Regions from separate parts of the Halomonas sp. MES3-P3E genome, predicted to be linked through region 2. Evidence: predicted binding sites of a transcription regulator. Region 2 holds the regulator's gene; each other region holds the start of a gene.
What was found. The regulator LexA, encoded in region 2, represses DNA repair genes until DNA is damaged. The targets are predictions, from matches to a motif close to TACTGTNTANNTANACAGTA.
Positions count from the first base shown of each region.

Region 1: recN (DNA repair protein RecN) is a predicted target of LexA. The motif match lies at 2,805-2,824, and genes of this name have one in related genera.
Region 3: CXF87_RS19870 (LexA family protein) is a predicted target of LexA. The motif match lies at 1,650-1,669, and genes of this name have one in related genera.
Region 4: ruvA (Holliday junction branch migration protein RuvA) is a predicted target of LexA. The motif match lies at 2,416-2,435, and genes of this name have one in related genera.

Region 1 is NZ_PJBT01000016.1:54,016-58,467, forward strand. Features, by position in the region: gene dnaK (molecular chaperone DnaK) at 1-1,861, opposite strand, end outside; gene grpE (nucleotide exchange factor GrpE) at 2,020-2,661, opposite strand; gene recN (DNA repair protein RecN) at 2,872-4,452, shown strand, end outside.
Region 2 is NZ_PJBT01000009.1:38,130-42,581, reverse strand. Features, by position in the region: gene purU (formyltetrahydrofolate deformylase) at 1-195, shown strand, start outside; gene CXF87_RS03050 (energy-coupling factor ABC transporter permease) at 220-891, shown strand; gene lexA (transcriptional repressor LexA) at 901-1,581, opposite strand; gene CXF87_RS03040 (TetR/AcrR family transcriptional regulator) at 1,851-2,528, shown strand; gene CXF87_RS03035 (L,D-transpeptidase) at 2,506-3,042, shown strand; gene nagZ (beta-N-acetylhexosaminidase) at 3,107-4,138, shown strand; gene CXF87_RS03025 (hypoxanthine-guanine phosphoribosyltransferase) at 4,187-4,452, shown strand, end outside.
Region 3 is NZ_PJBT01000192.1:4,722-9,173, forward strand. Features, by position in the region: gene CXF87_RS19860 (sodium ion-translocating decarboxylase subunit beta) at 1-266, shown strand, start outside; gene CXF87_RS19865 (IMPACT family protein) at 571-1,197, opposite strand; gene CXF87_RS19870 (LexA family protein) at 1,197-1,601, opposite strand; gene ccmA (cytochrome c biogenesis heme-transporting ATPase CcmA) at 1,799-2,446, shown strand; gene ccmB (heme exporter protein CcmB) at 2,533-3,246, shown strand; gene CXF87_RS19885 (heme ABC transporter permease) at 3,261-4,028, shown strand; gene ccmD (heme exporter protein CcmD) at 4,028-4,219, shown strand; gene ccmE (cytochrome c maturation protein CcmE) at 4,216-4,452, shown strand, end outside.
Region 4 is NZ_PJBT01000185.1:184,825-189,276, forward strand. Features, by position in the region: gene aspS (aspartate--tRNA ligase) at 1-1,751, shown strand, start outside; gene ruvC (crossover junction endodeoxyribonuclease RuvC) at 1,828-2,391, shown strand; gene ruvA (Holliday junction branch migration protein RuvA) at 2,504-3,112, shown strand; gene ruvB (Holliday junction branch migration DNA helicase RuvB) at 3,180-4,217, shown strand; gene ybgC (tol-pal system-associated acyl-CoA thioesterase) at 4,214-4,452, shown strand, end outside.

The sequences.
Region 1 (4,452 bases), on a different contig from region 2:
TGCTTTCGGTACCTTCGCCGCCCTCTTGCTGAGCCGCTTCTGCCTGCTCGGCGTACATCTTCTGGGCTAGCTGGCCAGAGGCTTCGGTTAATGCATCCAGTTTCTTCTGAATGTTATCGACGTCGTCACCTTTAACCGCTTCTTCCAGCTCGCTGATGGCGGTCTGAATCGCCTGCTTCTCGTCGTCAGTCGCTTTGTCGCCTGCTTCTTCCAACGTTTTGCGTGTGGCGTGAATCATGCCGTCAGCTTGGTTACGCAGCTGCACCAACTCTTCGAACTTCTTATCTTCTTCGGCGTGAGCTTCGGCATCACGCACCATCTGCTCGACTTCTTCCTCGGACAGACCGCTAGACGCCTTGATGACAATCGACTGCTCTTTGCCAGTGGCCTTGTCTTTCGCCGATACGTTCAGAATACCGTTGGCATCCAAGTCAAAGGCGACTTCGATCTGCGGAACGCCGCGCGGTGCCGGCGGAATGTCAGCGAGGTCAAAACGACCCAGCGACTTATTCTGTGACACTTGCTTACGCTCACCCTGTACGGCGTGAATGGTCACGGCCGTCTGGTTGTCATCCGCCGTTGAGAAGGTTTGTGTCTTCTTGGTCGGGATGGTGGTGTTCTTTTCGATCAGCGGCGTCATCACGCCACCCAGGGTTTCGATACCCAGAGTTAGCGGAGTAACGTCGAGCAGTAGCACGTCTTTCACGTCGCCACCAAGTACGCCGCCCTGAATCGCTGCACCCACGGCAACCGCTTCGTCCGGGTTAACGTCTTTGCGTGCTTCTTTACCGAAGAAGTCAGCGGCTTTCTTCTGCACCATCGGCATACGTGTCTGGCCACCGACCAGGATCACTTCGTCGATTTCAGACGCGGACAAGCCAGCATCTTTCAGTGCCATTTTGCACGGCTCGAGTGAACGCTGAACCAGATTTTCTACCAGCGACTCCAGCTTGGCGCGTGTCACCTTAACGTTAAGGTGTTTCGGGCCAGTGTTGTCGGCGGTGATGTAAGGCAGGTTCACATCGGTCTGTTGAGCGCTGGAAAGCTCAATTTTGGCTTTCTCAGCGGCTTCTTTCAGACGCTGCATGGCCAAATTGTCGCCAGACAGATCAATGCCGCTGTCAGCCTTGAACTGGTCAACCAGGTAGTTGATCAGCGCCAAGTCGAAATCTTCGCCGCCCAGGAAGGTGTCACCGTTGGTGGCCAACACTTCAAACTGGGTTTCGCCGTCGACATCGGCAATTTCGATGATTGAGATATCGAAAGTACCGCCACCCAGGTCGTAGACCGCGATGGTTTTGTCGCCGCGCGATTTGTCCATACCGTAGGCCAGTGCGGCAGCGGTCGGCTCGTTAATAATGCGCTTAACGTCTAGACCGGCGATGCGGCCAGCATCTTTTGTCGCCTGACGCTGGCTGTCATTGAAGTAGGCCGGTACGGTAATAACCGCTTCAGTGACCGTTTCGCCCAAGTAGTCTTCGGCGGTCTTTTTCATTTTCTTCAGCACTTCCGCGCTAACCTGCGGCGGTGCCATTTTTTTGCCTTTTACTTCAACCCAGGCATCACCGTTATCTGCTTCGGTGATTTTGTACGGCACCATTTTGATATCTTTTTGGACAACGTCGTCTTTAAAGCGACGGCCAATAAGGCGCTTGATGGCGTACAGCGTGTTTTCTGGGTTAGTCACCGCTTGGCGTTTTGCCGCCTGACCGACCAGCGTTTCGCCATCATCGGTATAAGCGATGATAGAAGGCGTTGTACGGCCGCCTTCGGCATTTTCAATTACTTTAGCGCTGTCACCATCAAGCACGGCCACACAAGAGTTAGTGGTGCCCAGGTCGATACCAATTATACGTCCCATAGCAATACCTCGAATTCGGTTGTTACAAAACTGAAAATTTAGCTTTTAAAGCTTGTCTGCGGGTTTCCCCGCGGGGTTGCCCTTTATTTGGGGGCCGCCGCTGACTTTTCAAGGGCTTTTTTTCACCCCCTGCTTTCTTACCCTATGCAGCCATTTGCTTAATTGGCTTTTTGGCTCACTACCACCATCGCCGGGCGCACCAAGCGTCCATTGAGTAAATAGCCTTTTTGCATAACGTCCATCACAGTATTGGGATCAAGATCCGGGTTGGGCACCATGGTCATGGCTTCATGCACTTGGGGGTCGAAAGGCTCGCCGTGGGGCTCAATGCTTTCCACTCCGAACTTGTTGAGTACATCCAACTGCATTTTCAAGGTCATGGAAACGCCTTCGCGGTGAATCTCCGAGGCTCCCTCTTCCATGGTCTCAAGCGCTTTTTCCAAGCTATCAACGACCGGCAGCAGTTCTTTAACGAACTTCTCTAGGGCGAACTTGCGCGCTTTTTCGGCTTCTTGCTCAGCACGGCGACGCACGTTTTGCGCTTCCGCAGCGGCGCGCAGGGCTTGATCCTTGGCTTCGGCTAAGCTTTGCTCGAGCTCGCCTACCTGAGCGGCCAGCATTTCTGCTTCAGGGTTATCGACACTGCCTTCAAATGACTCTTCGTCATTGATCAACCCTTCCAGCTCGCCCTCCATCAAGCGCTCTTCGGCGGCCTGCTCTTCCGCTTGCTCGGCGCCATCCGCTTCTTGCTCGTGGCGGGCCAGCTCGTCATCCATCGGTGTTTGCGGTTCTTTCGCCATGTTGTGCTCCTATTAAGTAGGGCGCTGCCACGCGGGCGGCGCGCAAAGAAGTAAGCCGTTAGTTACTAGCCTTAACTGATCATGCACGCTATATGGGGGCCATAAATTCCATCTCAAGAGGTGCATTGAAGTGAGTTATTAACTACTGTATAAATTAACAACTATTGGTTAAGTATCCAGCTTCAATGCTGTACCGCCTCGGGAGGCGTCATGCTTACTCAGCTAGCTATTCAAGATTTCGCTATTGTTGATCATTTAGAGCTCGACCTCACCGGTGGCATGACGGCCATTACCGGGGAAACCGGGGCGGGCAAATCGATTCTTTTGGGCGCTTTAGGGTTATGCCTGGGCGAACGCGCTGATGCCGGGAGCGTGCGCCACGGCCGCGAACGTACCGACCTTTCCGCCCGTTTCGACATTCAGCACCTGCCCGCTGCCGTTGAGTGGCTGTCAGCCCGCGAGCTCCCTGCTGAAGAGTGCCTGTTGCGCCGTGTCGTCACTGCCAACGGACGCTCCAAAGCCTGGATCAACGGCCAACCCGCGACTATTTCAGATCTAAAATCCCTCGGCGAGCAACTGATCCAGATTCATGGTCAGCACGCCCATCACGCCTTAATGCGAGAAGAGACCCACCTTGCTTTACTGGATGACTACGCGAATCTAAACGACGCAACCGCTCAACTGGCCGTTACGTTTCGCGAGTGGCGCAATTCGCGTCGGCAGCTGAAAAAGCTAAGCGAAGAAGGCAGCGAAGTAGAAGCCAAACGGCAGCTACTGCGTTATCAGGTAGAAGAGCTAGATCAGCTTGGTTTAGCAGAAGGTGAACTGGCCACCCTGGAAGAAGAACAGCACACGCTCGCGCATGCTGAGGAGACGCTGCGTGAAACACAGTTTGCCGCTGACTGTTGCGCCAGCGATGAAGGTGGCGCGCTCTCGCTACTCAACCAAGCTTTCGCCCATTTAAGCGCGCTGCCGGGTAGCGACAAAGGCACGCTGGCCAATACGCTCGCCATGCTGAGCGATGCCCGTATTCAAGTGGAAGAGGCTTCCAGTGAGCTCAACCGTCTCGCCAGCACCACCGAACTCGACCCTGAGCGGCTGGCTTGGGTGGAAGAGCGCATGACCGACGTACATCGAATTGCCCGTAAGCACCACGTTGCCCCTGACGAGCTATGCGCCCTGCATGCTGACCTACAACGGGAAGTCGCGCAGTTAGAAGAGGGGGGTAATGACCTGGAGGCACTGAGTGCGCGAGTCGTTGAGCTACGTGAAAGCTACCGCCAGGAAGCGAAAAAACTCAGCGAGAGCCGTCAAAAAGCCGCGCTTCGCCTAGGCAAGGAAGTACAGCAACAGCTGGGCTTTTTAGCCATGGGCAAGGCCCGCTTTGAAGTGGAGGTTACCGCGAAAGAGGCGCCCTCTCCTGAAGGCCTTGATCGTGTGCAATTTTTGATCAGCGCCAACCCCGGCCAGCCCGCGCGGCCACTAACGAAAGTAGCCTCCGGCGGTGAATTGTCTCGGATTAGCTTGGCCATTCAAGTGGTCGCGGCGACGCACTCAACGGTGCCAAGCCTAGTGTTTGACGAAGTAGATGTGGGCATTTCGGGCGCGACCGCAGAAATCGTTGGTCAATTACTCCGCAAGCTAGGTGAAAATGGTCAGGTAATGACCGTGACCCACCTACCGCAAGTGGCAGCCCAGGCACACCAGCATCTGCATATCGAGAAACAGGCGAAACGCGACACCACGCTGACCCAGATGGCACTACTTGACGAACAGGGGCGCATCAGCGAA
Region 2 (4,452 bases):
CACTATGTTACCGAGGAACTCGACGCGGGCCCGATTATCGAACAGGATATTCATCGCGTTAGCCACTGCCATACCCCAACCGATCTAGTCCGCTTTGGGCGTGATGTTGAAAAAGCCGTTCTCGCACGCGGTTTACGCTGGCATCTTGAGGATCGGGTTTTAGTGCATGGCAACAAGACCGTGGTGTTTAGCTAACGCTCGATAATGTGAGAAGCCGCTATGTCGTTCGCACAAAGTGTACTGGCGCCCTGGGCGCTGATATTCACCTCGCTACTCTCGTTAGGCGTAGTGGTGTGGGCTCTTTGGCGGCGGCCCTGGCAAGTGCTACTGGAAGACACTGCTCTTCAGCACCGTTGGTTAGGCGCAACGCTGGCAGTGGCGCTGATGTGGCAGCTACGCGCTCAGGCGGTCGACTGGCTAACGCTGCATCTCGTCTTTACGGTATTGATGACACTCGTGTTTAAAGCGCCATTAGCGCTGATCAGCAATATACTCATTAATGTGGCAATGGTAATTATCGGCCGCAATGAGTGGACGCTACTGGGGGCGAATGTACTGGTAACGGGCATTGTTCCGGCTGCCATTATTGGCACAGTGTGGCGGCTGGTAGATCGCCGCCTGCCGGATAACCTGATGGTGTTTCTATTTGCCTGCGGATTTTTTGGGGCGGCGTTGGCAACATTAGGGGCAGGGCTGGCTGCCGTGCTGCTGATCATCGTGGCAGGTACAGACCCTAACGCTATCTATCTTGCCCAGGAGTATGCTCGCTTCTTACCTCTACTAATGCCTTCAGAGGCGTTTATTACCGGGATGCTGCTGAGTATTCTGCTGGTCTATCATCCTAATTGGGTGGCCACCTTTAATGACCACCGCTATATCGACATGCAGTAGCGACGGTGGTTAGCCCAGTGCCTGGCCATTACCGCCACGAATAACGCCAACGCCGACACCTTCGATATCGAGTGACTGTGAACGCAGGTCGATTTCAATGGGCGCAAAGTCTGCATTTTCCGCAAATAGCGTTACTTGGTGGCCCTGGCGTTTGAAGCGCTTAACGGTTACTTCATCATCCAGGCGCGCAACGACAATCTGGCCATCGCGCACCCGCTCGGTACGGTGAACTGCCAATAAATCACCTTCTAAAATACCAATATCCTTCATCGAAAGGCCCCGCACACGCAGCAGATAATCGGCTTTAGGAGTGAAGTACTCGGCTGGCAGAGGGCAGTAACGGTCAATATGCTCAGCCGCTAGGATAGGGCTCCCGGCGGCTACTTCGCCAATCACAGGCAGCCCAGCAGGCGAGGCTTCAATATTGGCAGCTGGCAACGCACTTGCGGTGCTGTCTACTAACTCCTGGGGCTCTTGATTGGGTAGGCGAATACCGCGTGAAGTATTGCGAATAATGCGAATAGCGCCTTTACGCTCGAGCGCGCGCAGGTGCTCTTCCGCGGCGTTAGGTGAGCGGAACCCCAGTGCTTTCGCAATTTCAGCACGGGTCGGAGGGTAGCCAAATTCGCCCATGGTCTTAACAATAAAATCAAATACGTGCTGTTGGCGAGCGGTTAGCGGACGCGACATACCAGACTCCAAAAATAGTGAATAGACAGTAACAAATTAAAAGTCGACTTAATCGATAAGTGGTTAAGTATACAGTATGTTCCTCTGTCCAGTACATGTCTTGTCAACCCCCTCTCTAGAAAGGCCCCCGAATTTTTCCTAATCGTTTTAAACTAAGCTTCTACTCATATAGACAGCCATATTTCATCAGAAAATCAAGCGTTGAGCCCACCAGCGATATGGCATAGTATTTTGCTATGTTTTAAACACTCGTTTCCCCGGAGAGCGGCATGGCTCAATCTGATACGGTAACTCGAATACTCGACACCGCTGAAGTGCTGTTTGCTGAGCGAGGTTTTGCTGAAACATCGCTGCGCAACATCACTAGCAAAGCGCGCGTCAATTTAGCGGCGGTGAATTACCATTTTGGTTCCAAAAAAGCCTTAATTCAGGCCGTGTTTTCACGCTATCTGGACCCGTTCACCCAGCGTTTTCATACTGCGCTTGATGAACTTGAAGCCCAGCATGCAGGGCGCGTTATTCCGTTGGAAACGCTACTCGAAACCATGGCGACCACCGTGCTGGCAGTGCCTGCTGAGCGCAACAGTTTAAAGGTGTTTATGCGCTTGCTGGGCCTTGCCTATAGCCAAGCGCAGGGGCATCTTAGGCGTCATATTCAGCAAGAGTATGGTGATGTGTTTACCCGTTTCACCGAGTTAGTGCGTCAAGCCACGCCCGACTTGCCTGACGCGGAACGCTTTTGGCGGCTACACTTTATGCTTGGTACGGTGATTTTTACGCTTTCAGGCCTTGATGCACTGCGCGATATCGCTGAAAAGGATTATCAAGAGCAGGTCACCGTGCGGGATTTGGTTAGGCGGTTGCGCCCAGTAGTGGTGGCTGCCATGAATGCACCGTTGCCCCCAGCACTTGAAGAAGGAAAATATGCGAACGCCCAAGCTCGCTGAGCTTCCCCCTGTAGAGGACATCTGGTTGGAAATCGATACCACACAGCAGCAGCTACGCTGTTGGCGAGGGCCGAAGGTGCTGCATGAGTGTGAGATATCGTCTGGCCTCGCGGGCGTTGGTGAGCACAACGGCAGTGGCAAAACACCCCATGGTTGGCACTATATAAGAGCCGCGATCGGCAACGGGATGCCTGATAATGCGGTATTTCGGGGTCGTCGCTGGACGGGGGAGGCATTTTCTCCTGCGCTAGCTGAAGCATATCCGAAGCGGGATTGGATTTTGACCCGCATCCTGTGGCTATGCGGACTAGAAAAAGGCGTGAACCGTGGTGGTCAGGTCGATTCACAGCGTCGCTATATTTATCTTCATGGTACGCCCCCTGATCAGCCCATGGGCGTTGCTGCATCCCACGGCTGTATTCGTTTACGCAATAGTGATTTGCTCTATATCTTTTCGTTAGCGTTACCAGGTACCCCCGTTTGGTTGCACGGCGGTCGTCAGTCGTTTGACTAATCTGTTTTGACACCGCTAGACGATCGTCTAGAATCACCGCCTCTTTTTTAATGGACCTATCACGATGACTCAACCGTTAGGCCCGGTCATGCTCGACCTTGAAGGCCCGAAATTAACGGCCGCAGAAAAGCGCTTGCTGCTAGAACCGGTGGTAGGGGGCGTTATTCTGTTTGCCCGCAATGTCCAGAACGGCTACCAAGTACGCCAGCTCTGCAGCGATATTCGACGTGTGCGTGCGGACTTATTGCTTGCCGTTGATCAAGAGGGTGGCCGCGTTCAGCGTATTAAAGAAGGGATGACGCGTCTTCCTGCCATGGCTCGCATTGGTGAGTGTTATAGCGCCAACCCCGATGATGGTCTTGCGCTCGCAAAAGATGCTGGCTGGCTATTGGGCATGGAAATGGCCGCCTGCGGTTTGGATCTTAGCTTTGCTCCGGTACTGGATGTCGAAAGCGGCATCTCAAGTGTTATTGGAGACCGAAGTTTTAGCCGCGATCCCCAGCATGTGGCGCAGCTCGGCAGCGCCTTTATTCAAGGGCTCCATGAGGCTGGTATGGCCGCTGTCGGGAAGCACTTCCCCGGTCACGGCGGAGTTGCGGCAGACTCTCACGTTGCGCTGCCGGTGGATGACCGCCCGCTAGAAGTGATTAAACAACGTGACCTGGTGCCCTTTGCCCATTTGGCCGCGCCGTTAGACGGTGTAATGCCTGCGCATGTGATTTACAGTGCTTTCGATACGCGTCCTGCCGGGTTTTCCCCTCATTGGTTGGGTATGCTGCGTGAATCGTTGGGCTTCAAAGGCTGCATCTTTTCTGATGATTTAAGTATGGCGGGCGCCCACGAGGCGGGTGGGCCCAAACAGCGAGCCCAGGCAGCACTAGCGGCTGGTTGCGATATGTTGCTGGTATGCAATGATCGCGCCGCTGCACTTGAGGTGATTGAAGCCTGCCGGGGTATTGAAACCAAACGTCCCGCCAAACTGCGCTACAGCCGTGCACGGCCTGATATCGATGCCCTAAGTGCGTTGGGCAGATGGCGTCGTACCCACGCTAAGTTGGAAGCATTGGCTGATAAACCGAAACCCAATGCTGTGTAAATTCACACGACTGATGTAATTGAAGCTTTTAACCCGCCTGGAGTTTAGATGTCAAAGTTGGATAAAAAAGCCTTAGAGTCATTGGACTCAATGCGTGAATTGATGGATAACGCCGACTGCCTTATTTCTCAGCAAGAGGTAGAGCGGGCACTTGATCGTATGGCGGAAGCGATCACGCGAGATTTAGGCGACAAGCTGCCGGTCTTTTACTGCGTTATGAATGGCGGCTTAATCACCACAGGGCATTTGCTAACCCGGCTGGGCTTTCCGCTTGAAGTGGATTACTTGCATGCCACTCGATACCGCAATGAGCT
Region 3 (4,452 bases), on a different contig from region 2:
GGCTGGGGATTGTCGCCTTCGGGATCGGCACGGCCGCGGGGGTGTTAATGGCCAAGCTGATGAACATGGTCAGTAAAATGCCCATCAACCCGCTGATTGGTGCTGCCGGTGTTTCTGCGGTGCCGATGGCTGCCCGGGTGGCCAACAAGGTGGGGCTGGAGTCGAACCCGCATAACTTCCTGTTGATGCACGCCATGGGACCCAATGTGGCAGGTGTTATTGGGTCGGCGGTTGCGGCCGGGGTGATGATTAAATACCTTGGTTAACTAGTCCTCTGTCATCGCGAGCGAAGCGCGGCGATCTCGGTTTGTGTGCCACCGCAGGACGAGATTGCCGCGTCGCAAGCTCCTCGCAATGACATAGGGGGTGTTCATTGCGAACACAGTGAAGCAATTGTGGATTGGTTTTCAGTGTAGGCTTGAGATTGCTTCGTCGTAGGCTCCTCGCAATGACCGGTGGGTGTCATTGCGAACGAAGTGAAGCAATCTGGGGTTAGTGCTCAAGATAGGATGAGATTGCCGCGTCGCAAGCTCCTCGCAATGACATAGGGGGCCTTTTCGCTCTGCTGCGTCATGCCATTGGTGCAGAGAGAACCTCAATAGCGCTCTTCAAGCGGTTTTCTAGCGGGGAAAGGTCAAGTGGGTTGTCCCGTGGCCAACCAATGGTCAAGCGAACACCGTCGCCATCGTAATCCGCTTGCTCAATGGGGATAGCCTGCTCTTCGCACCAGGCGCGGGCAATCGCTTCATTGGCAAAGCCGAGCCGCAAGGTATAAAGATCGCGCTCGACCACTTCCCGGGTAGGTAGCGTCTCCAAAGCATGACTAACCGCCTGAGCGTAAGCGCGGGCCAAGCCGCCGGTACCTAACTTCGTCCCGCCAAAATAGCGGATCACCACGCAACCAATTTGACCTAATTGGCTGCCCTGCAGAACTTGATACATTGGGCGACCCGCGGTGCCGCCAGGTTCGCCATCATCAGAGAAGCCAATCAAATTTTGCTCGCCGGGTGGGCCAGCAATATAGGCCGTGCAGTGATGGCTCGCATTGGGATGCTCGGCTTTAGCCGCCGCCAGCATGCGGGTGAATGCATCAATGTCTGAGGCGTGGCAGGTCCAGGTAATAAAGTGACTTTTTTCGACTTCGATGTCAGTGGTCTGCCAAGACGAAAGGGGGAGTTCCGGCACCCGGTAACGCATTAATGCTCCGTGATAGTAGCCTTATTTTGCAGGCCAGTTTTTGGATGAGATTCAACACCCATCACCATGCCGAGCACCTGAATATCACGGTTATGCAAAAATAGCGCTGGCTGCAACGTATCCTCAGGCCATAGCTCTACGCCAAAGCGGCTGATCGAGAGCTGCTTCAAGACGATTTTTTGCTGGTTGATTTCGGCAACGGCGGTTTCTGTTTGGGCATCATGCTGATAACGCCGAATAATAATGACATCGCCATCGAACAAGTTGCAATCACGCATTGCGTTACCACGCACTTTAAGCGCATAGGTATTGCGACGAGTAATGCTAGGCGTCGGCGCATAGGTACGCGGGACCGAGTGTAAGTGGTTAGGCTTAACGGTAGGTGCTGCCATCGATATGGTCATTGAGAAATCTCCATTGCATGTTCTTTCATACAGTGGTTTTCAGTATAGACCTGTTTTTGCATACAGTGCTAGCAGTAATTGGTCTTACGCCATATTGATTGAGGTCATGCTGCGACCCAGCGCCGCATAGAGTGAGTGGCGAGAAACGGGCTTTCCGTGTAGAGTTCGACGCGAAATCAATGTGCCTGGAGAGACTCTTGAGCCTGTGTCTACAAGCCCGACAGCTGTCCTGCGAACGTGATGATCGCTCACTGTTTAAGGGGCTGGATCTCGATATTCGCAGCGGTGAAATCGTGCGAATTGAAGGGCCTAATGGCAGTGGTAAAACTAGCCTGCTTAAAATTCTCTCCGGGCAACTGAGCGACTATGAAGGCGAGCTGTTCTGGAATGGCGCTGCAATGCAGAGTGTCCGTGAACATTTTCTCGCTAATTTGCTCTATTTAGGACATGCCCCAGGCATCAAGTCTGGGCTATCCCCCTTAGAAAATTTAGCGTGGTATCAGGCGCTGAGTGGCGAGAGCAGTGGAGGACAGGGCAGCGGGGCACAAGAGGGCGAGGAGCAGCGCCTGGATGCCCTTGAACAGGTTGGCCTGGCAGGCTTTGAAGACGTGCCCGCCGCTCAACTCTCGGCAGGCCAGCAGCGCCGTGTGGCGCTGGCGCGATTGACGCTGACACCCCGCGCGCTGTGGGTGCTAGACGAGCCCTTCACCGCCATTGATCGCCACGGTGTTGCAGCCCTTGAAAGGCAACTGATTAGGCATGCTCAAGCGGGCGGCTGCGTGCTAGTAACGACACACCACGAGTTAGCCGCGTCATCGCTGTTAAGACGCATAGCGCTGGGGTAGAGGAGACCGGATTGCAGGAAACAGGGTTGCAGAAAACAGGCTTGCACAGCTCTTCAGATAGCTCTCTAAACGGATCAGACTCCGTCATGGATGCCCCTTCAGTGCCACTGCTTGAGCATCAGGGCGGGCTGATGATCGCGGTGAAGGCCACGTTGGTGCGTGATTTGACGCTGCTGCTGAGACGTCGCGGTGAAGTGCTCAATCCGCTGGTGTTTTTTGCTCTGGTGATCACCCTGTTTCCGATCGCTATTTCACCCGACCCTGAGCTGTTGGCGACGATTGCGCCGGGGTTGCTATGGGTGGCGGCACTGTTAGCCGCGCTGCTGTCACTAGATAGCCTGTTTCGCAGTGACTACGACGACGGCAGCCTTGAACAGCTGTTACTCGCTCCGCAGCCGCTGGCTGCATTAAGCGTGGCGAAAGTGGCCGTGCATTGGCTGCTGACCGGGCTGCCGTTGGCACTGATGGCGCCACTGCTGGGCATTATGCTCGCACTGCCTGCGGGTAGTTACGCGGTGTTGGCGCTATCGCTGGCGCTGGGCACGGCGAGCTTGAGCCTGATTGGTGCCATTGGGGCGGCGTTAACCGTCGGCTTGGCGCGGGGCGGCGTACTGCTCTCGCTGCTAGTGCTGCCGCTGTATATTCCGGTACTCATTTTTGGCGCAGGTGCCGTCCAGGCGGCTATTTTGGGCGACGGTGTCTCTGCGCACTTGGCTATCTTAGGCGCGCTGCTGGCCGCTTCACTTATGTTAGCGCCGTGGGCGATTGCCGCATCGCTGCGTATCAGTATTAACGGTTAAGGACAGGACACGCTATGTGGGCCTTTATACACAAACTGGGATCACCCAAGTGGTTCTATGGCATTAGCGCCAAATTACAGCCCTGGTTTTGGGCCGCAGCGGTGCTGTTATTGGTCACTGGCTCGCTGTGGGGGCTGGCGTTTGCGCCTGCGGATTATCAACAGGGCAACAGCTTCCGGATCATTTATGTTCACGTGCCGGCGGCCTTTTTAGCTCAATCGATTTTTATCTCCATGGCAGTGTCTGGGCTGGTGTTTATGGTCTGGAAAATTAAAGTCGCCGATATGGCGGCGGCAGTCATGGCACCGCTGGGCGCTGCGATGACCTTTGTCGCGCTATTTTCCGGTGCTGTATGGGGGGTGCCGACCTGGGGTACCTGGTGGATGTGGGATGCCCGGCTTACCTCCATGCTGATTCTGCTCTTTCTCTATTTAGGCGTGATTGCCCTGCGCGGTGCGTTTACCAGCCGCGATAGCGCCTCACGGGCAGCCTCGGTGCTGGCCATGGTGGGCGTCATCAACATTCCCATCATCAAATACTCGGTGGATTGGTGGTACACCCTGCACCAGCCAGCCTCGTTTACATTAACCTCGCGCCCAACGATGCCCACCGAAATGTGGCTACCGCTGGTCATTATGGTGCTGGGTTTCTACAGCTTTTTTATTGCCTTGACGCTGATGCGCACGCGCAGCGAGATCCTACGCCGAGAGTCGAGCAAGCGCTGGGTACAGGAGCTCGTTAACGGCCAGGTAGTGAATGCACAGGCAGAGGAGACGCGCTAATGGCATTTGCCTCATTTTCCGAATTTCTCGCCATGGGTGGCCATGCGCCTTACGTATGGTCTGCCTGGGGAGTAACGGCACTGCTGCTGGTGGCCACCGTTTGGCATGCACGTGTTGAACAACGTCAGTTACTGAATGGCATAAAGCGTCGGGCACGGCGCGCAAATAGCTTGAGAGAGAACGCCCAATGACCCCTAAACGTAAACAGAAACTCTTCGTCATTTTGGGTTTGGTATCGTTAACCGCGATTGCTGTCGGGCTAACGCTGTATGCGCTACGTGCCAACATTAATCTGTTTTTTAGCCCGGTGCAGATCGCCCAGGGCGATGCGCCCGTGGAACGACAGATTCGCGCGGGTGGCATGGTGAAAGAGGGCTCGGTGTCCCGTAACCCTGACAGCCTGGACGTCGCGTTTACCGTGACT
Region 4 (4,452 bases), on a different contig from region 2:
AAACTTTGGTGGATCAAACGGTTACGGTATGCGGATGGGTTCATCGCCGCCGCGACCACGGTGGGGTCATTTTCCTCGACATGCGCGATCGCGATGGCATCGCTCAGTTCGTGGTCGATCCTGATACCGCCGAGGCGTTCGCCACTGCCGACCGTGCCCGCAGTGAGTATGTCCTGCGTATCACTGGACGTGTTCGGCTGCGCCCTGAAGGTACTCAAAACGCCACCATGCCCACAGGCATGATTGAAATATTGGCGAAAGAGGTCGAAGTACTCAACACTGCGATTACACCGCCTTTCCAACTGGATGAGCATGGCAAGGTAGGCGAAGAGGTGCGCTTAAAGCACCGTTATATCGACCTTCGCCGTCCGGACATGATTGAGAAGCTACGCCTGCGTTCGAGCATTTCTCACAACGTACGTGCTTATCTCGAAAGCCAGGGCTTCCTGGATATCGAAACACCGGTACTCACGCGTGCCACGCCTGAAGGTGCCCGCGATTACTTGGTGCCAAGCCGTACCCACGCGGGAAGTTTCTTTGCGCTGCCCCAGTCACCACAGCTCTTTAAGCAGCTGTTGATGGTGGCCGGTTTTGACCGCTATTACCAAATCGCAAAGTGCTTCCGCGATGAAGATCTGCGCGCCGACCGTCAGCCTGAGTTCACTCAGATTGATATTGAAGCGTCGTTTGTGGAAGAGAGCGATATCATGGGCATTACTGAATCCATGATTCGTCAGCTATTCCAGGACGTGTTAAAAGCCGAACTACCTGAATTTCCGCGCATGACTTGGCAGGAAGCAATGGATCGCTTTGGCTCTGATAAGCCGGATCTGCGCATCCCGCTTGAATTGACTGATGTCGACGATCTGATGCAGCAAGTCGATTTCAAAGTTTTCTCTGGCCCGGCCAGCGCGGATGATGGTCGTGTAGCGGCGCTGAAAGTACCCGGTGGCGCTAAGCTGTCGCGTAAAGAGATCGACGAATACACCAAGTTTGTCGGCATCTACGGTGCCAAGGGCTTGGCGTGGATCAAGGTCAACGAGCGCGCTAAAGGACTTGAGGGTCTGCAGTCGCCGATCGTTAAGTTCATGGAAAATATCGTTGAAGAGTTGCTCGATCGGGTAGGCGCTGAAGATGGCGATATCATCTTCTTTGGTGCAGATAAAACCCGTATCGTCAACGAAGCCATTGGCGCGCTGCGCGTCAAACTGGGCGCTGACCTTGAGCTCTACACTCAGGAATGGGCACCGCTGTGGGTAGTCGACTTCCCGATGTTTGAAGCTGACGACAATGGCCGCCTCAGCCCGCTTCACCACCCCTTTACCGCGCCTTCTTGCAGCCCGGAAGAGCTAAAGGCCGACCCAGCGAGCGCACTTTCGCGCGCTTACGATATGGTGCTCAACGGTACCGAATTGGGCGGCGGCTCTATTCGTATCCACGACCAAACCATGCAGAGCACCGTTTTCGAGATCCTCGGCATTGGTGAAGTAGAAGCTCAAGAAAAATTCGGCTTCTTGCTGGATGCGCTTCAGTACGGCGCGCCGCCCCATGGTGGCTTAGCCTTTGGTTTGGACCGCCTCGTCATGCTGATGGTGGGTGCTAAGACTATTCGTGAAGTCATCGCCTTCCCGAAAACCCAAAGCGCTGCTTGCTTAATGACGAATGCCCCAGGCGAAGTCAGTCCTGAACAGTTAAAAGATTTAAACATCCGTCTACGCCAGAAGGCCAAGCCGGAAACAGCCACCGAATAACGTGGTTGGTTAAGTGCCTAACACCGACGCTCCGGCGTCGGTGTTTTTGTATAAAGCCCCAACGAGTGTCGACGACATGGATGAGAAAAAGCCTGCTAATCCTGTCCGTATCCTGGGTATTGACCCAGGGTCACGCGTGACAGGGTATGGGGTAATCGACGTGGTCGGTGTGAAGCCCTGCTACGTGGCAAGTGGTTGTATTCGCACGGCGGAAGGGGCGCTAGAACAACGACTGGCACAGATTTATGCCGGTCTTAGCGAAGTCGTCGGTTTGCATCGGCCCAACCAAGTGGCTATTGAGCGTGTCTTTATGGCCAAAAACCCTGATTCGGCGCTCAAGCTGGGCCAAGCGCGGGGGGCGGCGCTTGTCTGCATGGCCAATCATGGATTGAGCCTTGCCGAGTACGCCGCGCGGCAGATTAAACAGGCGGTGACAGGCCAGGGCGGCGCGGACAAAGAGCAAGTCCAGCATATGGTGACCGCTATTCTGCAGCTTTCTGCTACTCCCCAGGCTGATGCCGCGGATGCATTAGCGATTGCGTTAACGCATGCCTTTAGTGGTTCTGTCTTTAGCAGCCATGGCCTACCCGCCGCGCCAACGCGGGCCCGTCGTCGCTCCACAGGCCGCTGGCGGCTGTAACGGTTACTCTGCGTGTGGCTGAACTACTGGTCACCTGTACAGAGTCGCTTTATAGTAAACGTCTGTTTTCACCCTCTTGTTTTATTATTTCAACACCTGTGCGAGCGACTTTATGATTGGACGTCTAAGTGGCCAGTTACTGGCAAAGCAACCTCCCTGGATTGTTATCGACGTTCATGGTGTAGGCTATGAGCTGGAAACCTCGATGAATACGCTGGTAGCACTGCCTGCCGTCGGTGAAAGCGTTTCATTATTTACTCATCTAACAATTCGTGACGATGCTCATTTGCTATATGGGTTTGGTAGAGAGCATGAACGAGCGCTTTTCCGCGCGCTGATCAAAGTCAATGGGGTGGGGCCCAAGCTGGCGTTAGCGATTTTATCAGGTATGGATGAAGACGCCTTTATGCGCTGTGTGCGTGATGATGACAGCAAGGCGTTGACAACACTGCCGGGGGTGGGCAAGAAAACCGCCGAGCGGCTGATTATCGAAATGCGTGACCGCTTCCCCGAGTGGGAAGATGGCAGTAACGCACTACTGCCTCTAGAGGCCGCTAATGGCCGAGCATCCGCCCGTGATAGCCTTGCCGATGCAGAAGCCGCCTTAGTCAGCTTGGGGTACAAGCTGACTGAGGCATCGAAAATGCTCGCCGACATTGACCCTAATCAGTCCACCGAAGCACTGATTAAAGCCGCGCTCACCCAACGCATGAGCGGCTAAGCGAGCTCGCATTAGCAAACGTCAATTCGACGCTGTCATTTTGTAATCGTTATTAAGAAGAGCACTTATGCTAGAACACGATCGGCTGATCGCCGCTGAGCCCGAACAGGGGGAGGGGCGCATTGATTACGCAATTCGCCCTAAGCGACTGGATGACTATATTGGCCAGCCGCGTGTCCGCGAGCAGTTGGAAATCTTTATTGGCGCCGCACGGCTGCGTGAAGAGAGCCTGGACCACACGTTGGTATTTGGCCCGCCTGGGTTAGGTAAAACGACACTTGCGCATATTATTGCCACCGAGATGGGGGTCGGAATGAAGTCGACCTCTGGCCCGGTGTTGGAGCGGGCGGGGGATCTCGCTGCCATGCTGACCAATCTTGAGCCTGGCGATGTGCTTTTTATCGATGAAATTCATCGTCTTTCGCCGGTGGTCGAAGAAGTGCTATACCCGGCCATGGAAGATTTTCAGCTGGATATCATGATTGGCGAGGGTCCGGCTGCGCGCTCTATCAAGCTGGATTTGCCCCGCTTTACCCTGGTGGGGGCGACGACGCGGGCAGGTTTATTGACCTCTCCACTGCGCGACCGGTTTGGCATCGTTCAGCGGCTTGAGTTTTATAATCTTGAAGAGCTAACTGAAATTGTTTCGCGCTCGGCGCGCCTGTTGGGGGTTGAAACTAGCCACGACGGCGCGATTGAAATCGCCCGCCGTTCCCGCGGTACGCCACGAATCGCTAATCGGCTATTACGCCGTGTGCGTGATTACGCTGAAATGAAAGGCAACGGTGTGGTCGATGTCGCCATAGCCGATGCTGCCCTCAATATGCTCAATGTGGACCACCACGGCCTGGATCATATGGATCGACGGTTACTGCTGGCCATGATCGACAAATTTGACGGCGGGCCGGTGGGCATTGACTCGCTCGCCGCTGCTATCAGTGAAGAACGTGACACCATTGAAGATGTGATTGAGCCCTATCTGATTCAACAGGGCCTAATGATGCGTACACCACGCGGGCGTGTCGTGACCCGCCAAGCGTGGCTGCACTTTGAACGTGTGCCCCACGAGCAGGCGACCGACATGGAAGGGGAGCGCCGTCCGTGAGTGATTTGGCTAACGATAGTTATCGCCTGCCGCTGCGTGTTTATATGGAAGATACTGACGCAGGCGGCATTGTCTACTACGTTAACTACTTGAAGTTTATGGAACGGGCGCGTAGCGAATGGCTACGCCAATTGGACCTAAATCAGCAAACGCTGCTAGACGAAGGCACGCAGCTAGTGGTATACCGCTTGGCCTGTCACTATGCGAAACCGGCTTGCCTCGATGACATGCTGGA